Linked DNA regions of Cellvibrio sp. PSBB006. The protein of the gene in region 2 binds, or shares a complex with, the protein of the main gene of each other region. Links are inferred from orthologs where the notes say so. Each region holds a gene or a part of one and is shown on either strand. Other genes may lie near its edges.

What was found. The genes of interacting proteins can lie anywhere in the genome.
Region 1: the proteins of uvrA (region 2) and mfd are in contact, whole or in part, in a crystal structure (PDB 4DFC), measured with the Escherichia coli proteins. The link is inferred for Cellvibrio sp. PSBB006 from one-to-one orthologs.

Annotation. Positions count from the first base shown.
Region 1 is NZ_CP021382.1:1,146,891-1,153,395, forward strand. What follows is about bases 1,481-5,565. They hold mfd (transcription-repair coupling factor), read left to right. Parts: upstream 1,481-1,840; coding sequence 1,841-5,365; downstream 5,366-5,565. Other genes in these bases: CBR65_RS04750 (CsiV family protein), read left to right, coding at 5,362-5,565. Also shown: CBR65_RS04740 (Na(+)-translocating NADH-quinone reductase subunit A), read right to left, coding at 1-1,341; more of CBR65_RS04750, read left to right, coding at 5,566-6,264; CBR65_RS04755 (cold-shock protein), read right to left, coding at 6,361-6,505. UniProt on the Escherichia coli protein: Couples transcription and DNA repair by recognizing RNA polymerase (RNAP) stalled at DNA lesions. Mediates ATP-dependent release of RNAP and its truncated transcript from the DNA, and recruitment of nucleotide excision repair machinery to the damaged site.
Region 2 is NZ_CP021382.1:2,178,761-2,183,243, reverse strand. What follows is about bases 1-3,468. They hold uvrA (excinuclease ABC subunit UvrA), read right to left. Parts: upstream 3,096-3,468; coding sequence 201-3,095; downstream 1-200. Other genes in these bases: CBR65_RS08975 (MFS transporter), read left to right, coding at 3,275-3,468; rplQ (50S ribosomal protein L17), read left to right, coding at 1-93. Also shown: more of CBR65_RS08975, read left to right, coding at 3,469-4,483. UniProt on the Escherichia coli protein: The UvrABC repair system catalyzes the recognition and processing of DNA lesions. UvrA is an ATPase and a DNA-binding protein. A damage recognition complex composed of 2 UvrA and 2 UvrB subunits scans DNA for abnormalities.

The DNA of each region.
Region 1 (6,505 bases), 1.0 Mb from region 2 along the record:
ACCCTCCTTCTCGATAAGGGTGAGGTTGTCACGCAAGATCGGGCCGTATTCATATTTACCGGGGCACACAAAGGTACACAACGCCAGATCTTCCTCATCCAACTCCAGCGCACCGAGTTTCTGAGCCGTTTCGGTGTCACCGACGATCAGAGAGCGCAACAGTTGAGTCGGCAGGATGTCGAGAGGCATGATCTTTTCGTAAGTGCCCACCGGCACCATCGCGCGTTCACTGCCGTTGGTCGTGGTGGTGAAGCCGAATTTCTTACCTTTGATCAGACCTGAGGTGTAGATGCGCAAGGTAGAGAAGAAACCAAAACCGGGACGCAGGTAGTGCAGCATCGGACGATCATTACCTTCCAGCAATACCGAGACCTGATTGTGGTAACGGCCTAAAAAGGCAAAGGCACCGCGCGCGGTGCGACCACCGAAAACTGAACCGGAGATGATGCGGCTGACACCGGCTTTCAATTGTCCGGCGGTCAATTCTTCCAGACTGGCTCCTAAACGGGTACGCACCAAACGTGGCTGTTCAACTTGCGGACCAGCCAAAGACACCACGCGGTCAGTAAACAGTTTGCCCGTCGTAAATAACTTACCAACGGCAATAACGTCCTGATAACCAATAGTCCACACCGTCTTGGTGGCGCTGACCGGATCGAGGTAATGAATATGCGTGCCGGCATTACCCGCCGGATGAATACCACCAAACTCTTTCACTACCACCCGCTCGTTGTTCGGCGCAGGAATATCAGCGCCCGGTGCCTTGCACAGGAACACCTTACCTTCAGTGAGGTGAGCAAGCACCGTAATACCGTGAACAAAATCTTCCGCGTGCTCCCGGATAATGAGATCCGGCTGCGCTGCAAGGGGATTAGTATCAGTAGCGGTAATAAAGAGGGAATGGGGTTTGCTGTCGAGCGCGGGAACTTTGCTGAACGGGCGTGTGCGAAGCGCTGCCCACAATCCTGCGTTATTCAGGTTGTCGCGCACGGTTTCGGCGGACAAGCTCATCAGCTCAGCAGCACTGTAGCTTGGGAAAGCTTCAGCATCGTCACCTTCAACATCGATAACGACTGATTGCAGCACACGTCCTTCGCCACGATTGATGGCCGATACGGTGCCCGCAGCCGGGGCGGTGTATCTGATACCTTCTGTTTTCTTGTCAGTAAATAGTAGCTGTCCGAGCTTGACCTTGTCCCCTGCCTGTACTGCCATAGTGGGCTTCATACCGTGGTAATCGAAGCCGATAACAGCAACAGAGCGGACCTTGGGACCATCAACGATGGTCTGCTCGGGCGTACCGGATATAGGTAAATCCAATCCCCGACGGATCTTTATCATACGACTCTGCCTAATCACTCGTTGGATAACGTTAGCTCAGCGAAGCCTGAGCCTCTTAATAGTGAGGAATATTGAACGCGCGGCATGTGCTCAACCAACATCATCAACAATGCTGGAACCCGATTGAGTTAGGAAGATATCGGAAGCTGCGCGTTAGTCCCCTGGTTGGCGGTATAAAACCCTGCTGTCTTATACGCCGGCACAAGGCCAAGGATGTCAATGTCGGTTAAACCGACCCGGAGCTGCACAAGGTGACCCCCAGCATACACCGCATACTGACAAGCTAGTGGCCCATAAAAACGCGGCAATTATAAAGACCGTAACCGGCAAAGACCAGAGCGATGCTCCCTTTTTATGCACAAAAGGTTCATCAACAGGAACCTTCACTGTTGTTGAACGGGCAAGATTCCTCAATTCCAGCATCCAGCCCCACGGACGGGTACAGGCTCCGAACAAAGACGGGTACAATGCCGCCTTTCAGATTTTTGCGTTGTTGACTATGACTTTATACCAGCCCGATGCCCTCCCACCCCAGGCCAAACCCGGTGACCGACACTTCTGGGGACAGCTTCACGGCAGCGCTCAAACCCTGGCAATTGCCAACGCCGCACGTCAATTTGCCGGATTGAGTCTGGTCGTGACGGCTGACACCAGCAGCGCCATTCGCATTGAAAATGAATTACGTTTTTTTACCAGTGCCGAGCACGCCTTACCGGTACTGCACCTGGCTGATTGGGAAACCCTGCCCTACGACACCATCTCACCGCACCAGGACATCATCTCCGAACGTTTAAGCACGCTGTACAAATTGCCCGGCGTAACACAAGGGATTCTGGTCACACCCATCACCACCCTGCTCCAACGGTTGATGCCCCAGGATTACCTGATGGGCAACAGCCTGATGGTCAGCTGCGGCGAGAAAATTGATATCAGCAGCTTGCGCCGCAATCTCGAAAAAGCCGGCTATCACTGCGTTGACACAGTTTTCGAACACGGTGAGTTTGCCGTGCGTGGCTCGCTGATTGATATCTATCCCATGGGCAGCGACCTGCCCTATCGCATTGACTTGTTCGATGATGAAATCGAAACCTTGCGCACCTTCGACCCGGAAACACAGCTGACCATCCAGCAAGTCGATACCATCCAGCTATTGCCTGCCAAGGAATACCCGCTCGATAAAAACGGCATCCAGTTTTTCCGCCAACAATGGCATGAACGCTTCGACGTTAACTCCAAGGACTGCCCGGTTTATCAGGATGTGAATGCGGGTATTTCTCCGCCCGGTATCGAATATTATTTGCCGCTGTTCTTCAATACATGCAGCACACTGTTTGAGTATCTGCCCGAATCCACTTGTATTTACGCCTTGGGCGATATTGAGAAAGCCGCAGAAAACTTTTGGCTTGAGCTGTATCGCCGTTACGAAAGCCGCCGCGTTGACCCGCAGCGCCCGATACTACCACCGCGCGATATCTACCTTCCGATGGAAGAACTGTTTGCGCAATTGAAACCCTTCTCCCGTATTTTTGTTGATGCCGCCCCGGTAGAAGCGAAGGCAGGCCGCTACAATTTTTCGACCAATCTGCCGCCCAGCCTGCCCATTCGCGCGCAATCCGATAATCCGCTGGCCGCCGTGCAAGCCTTCCTGATGGAGTTTGATGGCCGCGTTTTATTCTGTGCCGATTCCGCCGGCCGACGCGAAACCTTATTGGAACTACTGGGGCGGATACGCAAACTCCCCAAGGTGGTCGACAACTGGCATGAATTTGTCACCGCAACCGATACGCTTGCGATCACCGTTGCACCGCTCGAACAGGGCTTATTGCAAACCGCACAGGGATCACAGGCCGCGCTGGCGTTGATCTCTGAGTCGCAATTATTTGGCGAGCGAGTACAACAACAACGACGCCGTAAGCAGGTACAGGACAACGCTGATCTCATCGTCAAGAACCTGACCGAATTAAAACCCGGTGCGCCGGTTGTGCATATCGATCATGGCGTAGGCCGTTATCGCGGTTTGGAAACCATTACCGTCGATGATCAAACCCATGAATTCTTAACGCTGGAATATGCCGACGAAGCAAAACTCTATGTGCCGGTCACCAACCTTCATTTGATCAGCCGCTACAGTGGCTCCGATGAAGAACTCGCGCCGCTACACAAACTCGGCAGCGAAACCTGGCAAAAAGCGAAACGCAAAGCCGCCGAACAAATTCGCGATACCGCTGCTGAATTACTGGATATTTACGCGCGCCGCGCCGCACGCAAGGGCCACGCGTTTGAAGACCCGAAGATAGCTTACGATAACTTTGCCAGTGCTTTTCCCTTTGAAGAAACACCGGATCAACAGCGTGCCATTGAGGCCGTCATTGCCGATATGCTATCGCCCAAGCCTATGGACCGTTTGGTATGCGGCGATGTCGGGTTTGGTAAAACCGAAGTCGCTATGCGCGCAGCATTCATTGCCGCTCACAGTGGCAAGCAAGTCGTTATCCTTGCGCCCACCACGCTGCTGGCACAACAACATTACGAATCATTGAAAGACCGCTTCGCCGATTGGCCGATTACCATTGAAGTACTGTCGCGCTTTCGCACCAACAAAGAAGTGGAAGAGGTTCAGGAGCGTCTGGCTGAAGGCAAGATTGATATTGTGGTGGGCACACATAAACTGCTACAGCCAGATATCAAATACAAAAACCTCGGGCTCTTGATCATCGACGAAGAACACCGTTTCGGGGTACGCCAGAAAGAACAACTGAAAGCATTGCGTGCTGAAGTTGATATTCTCACCTTGACCGCCACACCGATCCCGCGAACATTAAATATGTCCATGGCCGGCATCCGTGATTTATCCATTATTGCCACACCGCCAGCGCGCCGGCTGTCGGTGAAAACCTTTGTGCGGCAATACGATGAAGTCACCATTAAAGAAGCGATTTTGCGGGAAATTCTGCGCGGCGGTCAGGTGTATTACCTGCACAATGAAGTAAAAACCATTGAAAAGGTCGCGCGGGATTTACAAGCGCTCATTCCGGAAGCGCGCATCGGCATCGGTCACGGCCAGATGCGTGAACGCGACCTGGAACGGGTGATGTCGGACTTCTACCACAAACGCTTTAACATCCTGTTGTGTACGACCATTATCGAAACCGGTATCGACGTACCCAGCGCCAACACCATTGTTATTGATCGTGCGGACAAATTCGGCCTTGCGCAGTTACACCAATTGCGAGGTCGCGTCGGCCGGTCGCACCACCAGGCTTATGCATATTTACTCACGCCCGATAAACGCTCCATGACCGCCGATGCGATTAAACGCCTGGAAGCCATTGCCAGTGCGGAAGATCTCGGCGCAGGATTTACGCTGGCCACTTACGATATGGAAATTCGCGGTACCGGGGAATTACTGGGCGAAGAACAGTCCGGCCAGATCCAGACCGTTGGTTTTTCGCTTTATATGGATATGCTGGATCGCGCTGTAAAAGCCATTCGCCAAGGCAAAGAGCCGAGCCTCAATATGTCGGACGATGTGATTGACGTAAACCTGCGTATCCCCGCGCTGATCCCGGGCGATTACCTGCCCGATGTACACACGCGGTTAGTGATGTATAAACGTTTGGCTGGTGCTGAAACAGAAGAAAACTTGCGCGAGCTGCAAGTAGAGATGATCGATCGATTCGGCCTTCTGCCAGAACAAACGAAGAATCTATTCCGCGTAACGCAGATCAAGATCAAGGCACAACATATCGGCATTACCAAACTGGAGGCCAGCGCGCGTGGCGGACGCATTGAATTCTCCAGCGAAACCCATGTCGACCCTTACACGATTGTCCAACTGGTACAAAGGCAACCGCATATTTATAAACTGGAAGGCGCCAACTTCCTGAAATTCACACTGGATATGGAAAGCACTGAAAAGCGCCTGCAAACGGTGGACGAATTATTGGATCGATTAACGCCAAAGGATACTGCACAAGACACGACGCCCAAGACAAAACCTCTCAAGGAAACCGCAAAGAAATGATCAACGATAGCGCCAACAATCTGTTTCCCATCGCATTCAACTCACTGCGTCAATTTGTCTTATTGGGCATAGCCGTTATCAGTAGCCTGAGCCCCTTAAGCCAAGCCCAATCCAATAACCAGCGCTGGTATCAGGTAGAGATTGTTGCGTTCGCCCGGCAGAATCCGGATTCCCAGGAGCATTGGCCCACCAATATCAAATTGGGTTATCCCTTGAACTGGGTGGAATTGAAAGATCCGGACAGCCCTGCCAACGCAACCGATTCACTTACGCCAGCCGACTCTGCCCAGCAAGCCGCCGTGGACCTGCTGCGCGATCCTTTTTATTTGCTTCCCGGCAGCGATAAAAAATTACGCAATCATGCCGCTGCTTTGCAGCGAGATCCGCGCTATCGCATCCTGGCCCATCAAGCCTGGCGGCAATTTATCGGCGGTGAAAAACGTGCACCGGCTATTTTGATCAAAGGCGGCAATGCATTTGGCAATCACCATGAACTGGAAGGCAGCATCACCTTAAGTGTTGCGCAGTACCTGCAACTGCGCACCAATTTGTGGTTCAGCGAATTTGAAATCAATTATGGACAGGCACCCGGCGAATGGCCGCAACTCCCACCATCACCGAGCCAACTACGCGCAGAAATACTGGCCGCTGATCGCACAGAGCCCACCAATGACATGTCGGACTTTGACCAATGGACAAACCTGAATACACCGACTACCGAGACAACACTATCGAATCTCAGTGAGCCGTATCTGACGAAAAGAGTTGTATTGATGGAGCAGGAACGCCGCATGCGCAGCAGTGAGATGCATTATCTGGATCATCCGTTATTCGGCCTGATTATCCAGATCACGCCGTACAGCCCTCCCGCGCAAAGCGGAGACGTTACGGCGCCATAAGCAAAGTAGAATTAAAACATAACCACCAGAAAAAACACCGGCATTTGCCGGTGTTTTTTCTGGTGGTTCGATTGTCAGATCAACCAATCACTACCATCAAACAAGCGGAACAACATCTTCCGCTTGTAAACCTTTTTCACCTTGCATCAGCTCAAATTCAACAGCTTGACCCTCAGTGAGCGAACGATAGCCATCTGCACGAATATTACGGTAGTGAACAAAAATATCGTCGCTACCTTCG
Region 2 (4,483 bases):
GGTTTCCGTGCGGGCGACAAGGCACCTATGGCTTATGTTGAATTGGTTGATCGTCCTGTTCAGTCAGTTGAATCAGCGGTAGAAGCCGAGTAATTGAAGGCTGAAGGTACCCAAACAAAAAAGCCAGGCTTATGCCTGGCTTTTTTGTTTTCTGTGTCCCGTCCTGAGCCATCCGTGGCCTAGCTTGTTCAATTCTCGTGTTATTTTTTCCTTGTAGCACCAACTGCTTTTTTAGGGCTGACTTTTTTGCTCGATTGATTGCGTACTTTTGCCGACAGTAACATGGGTTTTAAAAACCTGCCCGTATGGGAGTCTTTGTGTTTGGCCACATCTTCAGGCGTGCCGGTAGCGATGATCTGACCTCCGCCGCTTCCGCCTTCGGGTCCGAGATCTATAATCCAGTCCGCCGTTTTAATCACATCCAGATTATGTTCGATAACCACGATAGTGTTTCCGTGGTCGCGAAGTCGGTGCAGGACGTTCAGGAGCTGCTGGATATCGTAGAAATGCAGACCTGTCGTGGGCTCATCAAGGATATACAATGTCTTGCCTGTGTCCCTTTTTGAAAGCTCTTTGGCCAACTTCACCCGTTGAGCCTCACCGCCTGATAGCGTCGTTGCAGCCTGGCCGAGACGAATGTAGGAGAGACCTACATCTATCAGTGTTTTTAATTTCTTTTCAACCGCTGGTATCGCTTCAAAAAATGCATGCGCATCTTCTACGGTCATTTCCAGCACTTCATGAATGTTTTTGCCTTTGTATTTAACTTCAAGCGTCTCACGATTGTAGCGCTTGCCTTTGCAAACATCGCAAGGAACGTAAACGTCGGGTAAGAAGTGCATCTCTACTTTGGTTACACCATCTCCCTGGCAGGCTTCACAACGACCGCCTTTAACGTTGAAGCTGAAGCGGCCGGGTTGATAACCCCGCGAACGAGCCTCTTGTGTACCCGCGAATAAATCGCGCACCGGTGTAAAAATACCGGTGTAGGTGGCAGGGTTGGAGCGCGGGGTTCTTCCAATGGGGCTTTGATCAATATCGACGCATTTATCGAATAATTCCAAGCCTTCAATAGCCTTGTAGGGCGCGGCCTTTAATGTGCTTGCACCATTGAGCGCCGTTGAAGCTAACGGATGGAGGGTAGCGTTAATCAACGTTGATTTGCCGGAACCGGAAACGCCGGTCACGCAGGTCATCAGGCCGACAGGTATCTCGACGGTCACATCTTGCAAATTGTTGCCGTTGGCGCCGATCAGTTTCAACACTTGTTCCGGGTTAAAAGTATGACGTTTTTCCGGCACCGCAATTTCGCGTTTGCCGCTCAGGTATTGGCCAGTAATGGAGTTTTTGTTGGCCATAATTTTTTTGACGTCGCCTTGAGCGATGACCTGACCACCATGCACGCCTGCGCCGGGTCCGATATCAATGACATGATCGGCTTGTCGAATGGCGTCTTCATCGTGTTCAACAACAATGACGGTGTTTCCCAAGTCTCGCAGATGCGTCAGTGTTTTAAGCAGGCGTTCGTTGTCACGTTGATGTAAGCCGATGGACGGTTCGTCGAGGATATACATAACGCCGACTAACCCGGCACCGATTTGACTGGCAAGTCGAATACGCTGAGCCTCGCCGCCTGATAAGGTTTCCGCGCTACGATTGAGTGTCAGATAATTCAAGCCGACATCTACAAGGAAGCGAAATCGGTCGCGCAGTTCTTTTAAAATCTTATCGGCGATCCCGGCTTTGCGACCGCTGAATTTCAATTGTTGAAAATATGCATACGCGTCGGCTACGGGTAGCTCGGTGATTTGCGGCAGCGTTCGCTCATCAACAAAGACATGTCGTGCTTCAACTCTCAAGCGAGTGCCTTCGCATTCAGGACAGTGATCGGTAGATAAAAACTTCGCGAGTTCTTCGCGCACCATTTGTGATTCGGTATCCCGGTAACGGCGTTCCATATTAGGCAGTACGCCTTCGAAGGTATGGCTACGCTTGTAAATATCACCACGATCATTGACGTAATTAAACTCAATTACATCGTTACCTGAGCCATAAAGCACCGCGTCGCGTTGTTTTTGTCTGAGTTTTTTCCAAGGGGTATCGACATCAAAGCCATAATGTTCGGCCAGCGAAGCAAGCATATGAAAATAGTAGACGTTGCGTTTGTCCCAGCCACGGATGGCGCCTTCGGACAATGAGGCTTCAGGAAAATGCACGACTTTTTCTTCGTCAAAATACTGTTTTACACCCAGTCCGTCGCACGTTGGGCAGGCGCCTGCCGGGTTGTTAAAGGAAAACAGTCGCGGTTCCAACTCGCTCAGACTGTAATCGCAAATGGGACAGGCGTGTTTGGAGGAAAACAAACGATCAGTTTCTTCGCCATCCATATAACTGATGCTGGCAATACCTTCAGACAAGTTCAGCGCTGTCTCAAAAGATTCCGCAAGGCGCAGCTTCAAATCATCGCGCACTTTGAAGCGATCCACGACTACATCAATATTGTGCTTTTTCTTTTTGTCGAGCTTGGGTGCATCGTCGAGATCGACCAATAAGCCATTAATGCGCGCGCGAATAAATCCATCGCGTTTCAATTGTTCCAGGATATGGAGATGTTCTCCTTTGCGATCCCTGACAACCGGAGCGAGAAGCATTAATTTCGTGCCTTCTGGTAAGGCGCAGACCGTGTCTACCATTTCGCTGACGGTTTGTGCGGCGAGGGGTTCGCCGTGGATGGGGCAGCGGGGTTCACCGACGCGAGCGTAGAGCAGGCGCAGGTAATCATAAATCTCCGTAATGGTGCCTACGGTGGAGCGGGGGTTGTGCGACGTTGACTTTTGTTCGATGGAGATCGCCGGGCTCAACCCCTCCACATGGTCGACATCGGGCTTTTCCATCATGGATAAAAATTGACGCGCATAAGTAGACAGCGACTCGACATAGCGGCGTTGGCCTTCCGCGTAGAGGGTGTCAAATGCGAGGGAGGATTTTCCTGAGCCGGAGGGGCCGGTGATGACCACCAGCTTGTCGCGCGGTATATCCAGATCAATGTTCTTGAGATTGTGGGTGCGAGCACCCCTTACGATAATCGTATCCATTAACCACCTTACATCTGCTCTGGTGAAAGAAAGACAAAGCGTTCAATTATACGGAAATCTCTTGTCAAAAGTTGTCAGGAGAGGTGTTTCTGTGGATAAGGTCGGGAATCGCGTATTTGGCTGGCCTCTCGCTCATCGCTCTTGCTAGAATCGCCTCTTTTCTTTGGGCATCACTATCCGTGCAAATAACTCCGGTTCCCTTTGAGCGTCGCGTCGTTATTTCTCTGGCTGCACTTTACTCATTCCGCATGTTCGGTCTGTTTATGTTGTTGCCGGTCCTCGCGTTGTACAGCTCTGACTACAGTGGTAGTACGCCGTTCCTTTTAGGGCTGGCGTTGGGCGCGTACGGCTTTAGCCAAGCTCTGCTGCAAATCCCCTTTGGTGTCTTGTCTGATCGCATTGGCCGCAAACCGGTGATTCTTGCCGGCTTTATCATCTTTGTTTTGGGGAGCGTTATTGCTGCTCAAGCCGAAACGGTAATGGAATTAATCATTGGCCGGTTCCTTCAGGGCGGTGGAGCTGTATCGGCGGCTGTGATGGCATTGCTGACCGATCTGACCTCTGAGGAAAACCGCACCAAAGCAATGGCGACTATTGGTGCATCCATCGGTGTTTCCTTTTCGATTGCACTGACGGTCGGCCCCTTGATGGCGGCATGGGCAGGTGTGTCCAGTATCTTTTGGTTGACGGCGATATTGGGTGTTGTGGGTATTTTCATCCTGTTCAAGGCTGTTCCGGCCGTGAGTGCGCCGCGACGGCAGCGTGAGGCCGGCGCAGTGCCAGCTTTGTTATGGCGTACTTTTAAGAATCCTGATTTATTACGCCTGAATTTCGGAATCTTTTCGCTACATTTTGTATTGATGGCCAACTTTATGGTGTTGCCGTTGATCCTTGAGCAGCAATTGAATATCGCGCGCAATTATCATGGCTTGCTGTATTTTCCTCTGCTGGCGGCAGCATTTGTCGTTATGTTGCCGTTTATCATTGTGGCCGAGAAGCGCCGCCAGATTAAACCGGTTTTTTTGGGCGCTGTGGCGTTACTGGTGTTGATGGAATTGATGCTGATGCGTGTGCCGCCCAATCTTCCTTTAACTTTGGTCGGGGTCTTCCTGTTTTTTGCTGCATTTAATTTACTTGAGGCGACCTTGCCCTCAATGGTCAGTAAGATTGCGCCGGCAGGAGCCAAGGGTACGGCCACCGGTATCTATGCCACCAGTCAGGTAATGGGCGTTTTTACTGGCGGAGCGATTGGTGGATGGATATTGCAGCACTGGGGTATGACAGCAGTTTTATCTGTCGCTGCCCTGGTTGGTTTGGCTTGGTTGGTTGTTGCGTGGTCCATGCGCCCGCCACGTTTCCTGGCCAGTGTACTTATTCCACTGAGAGGC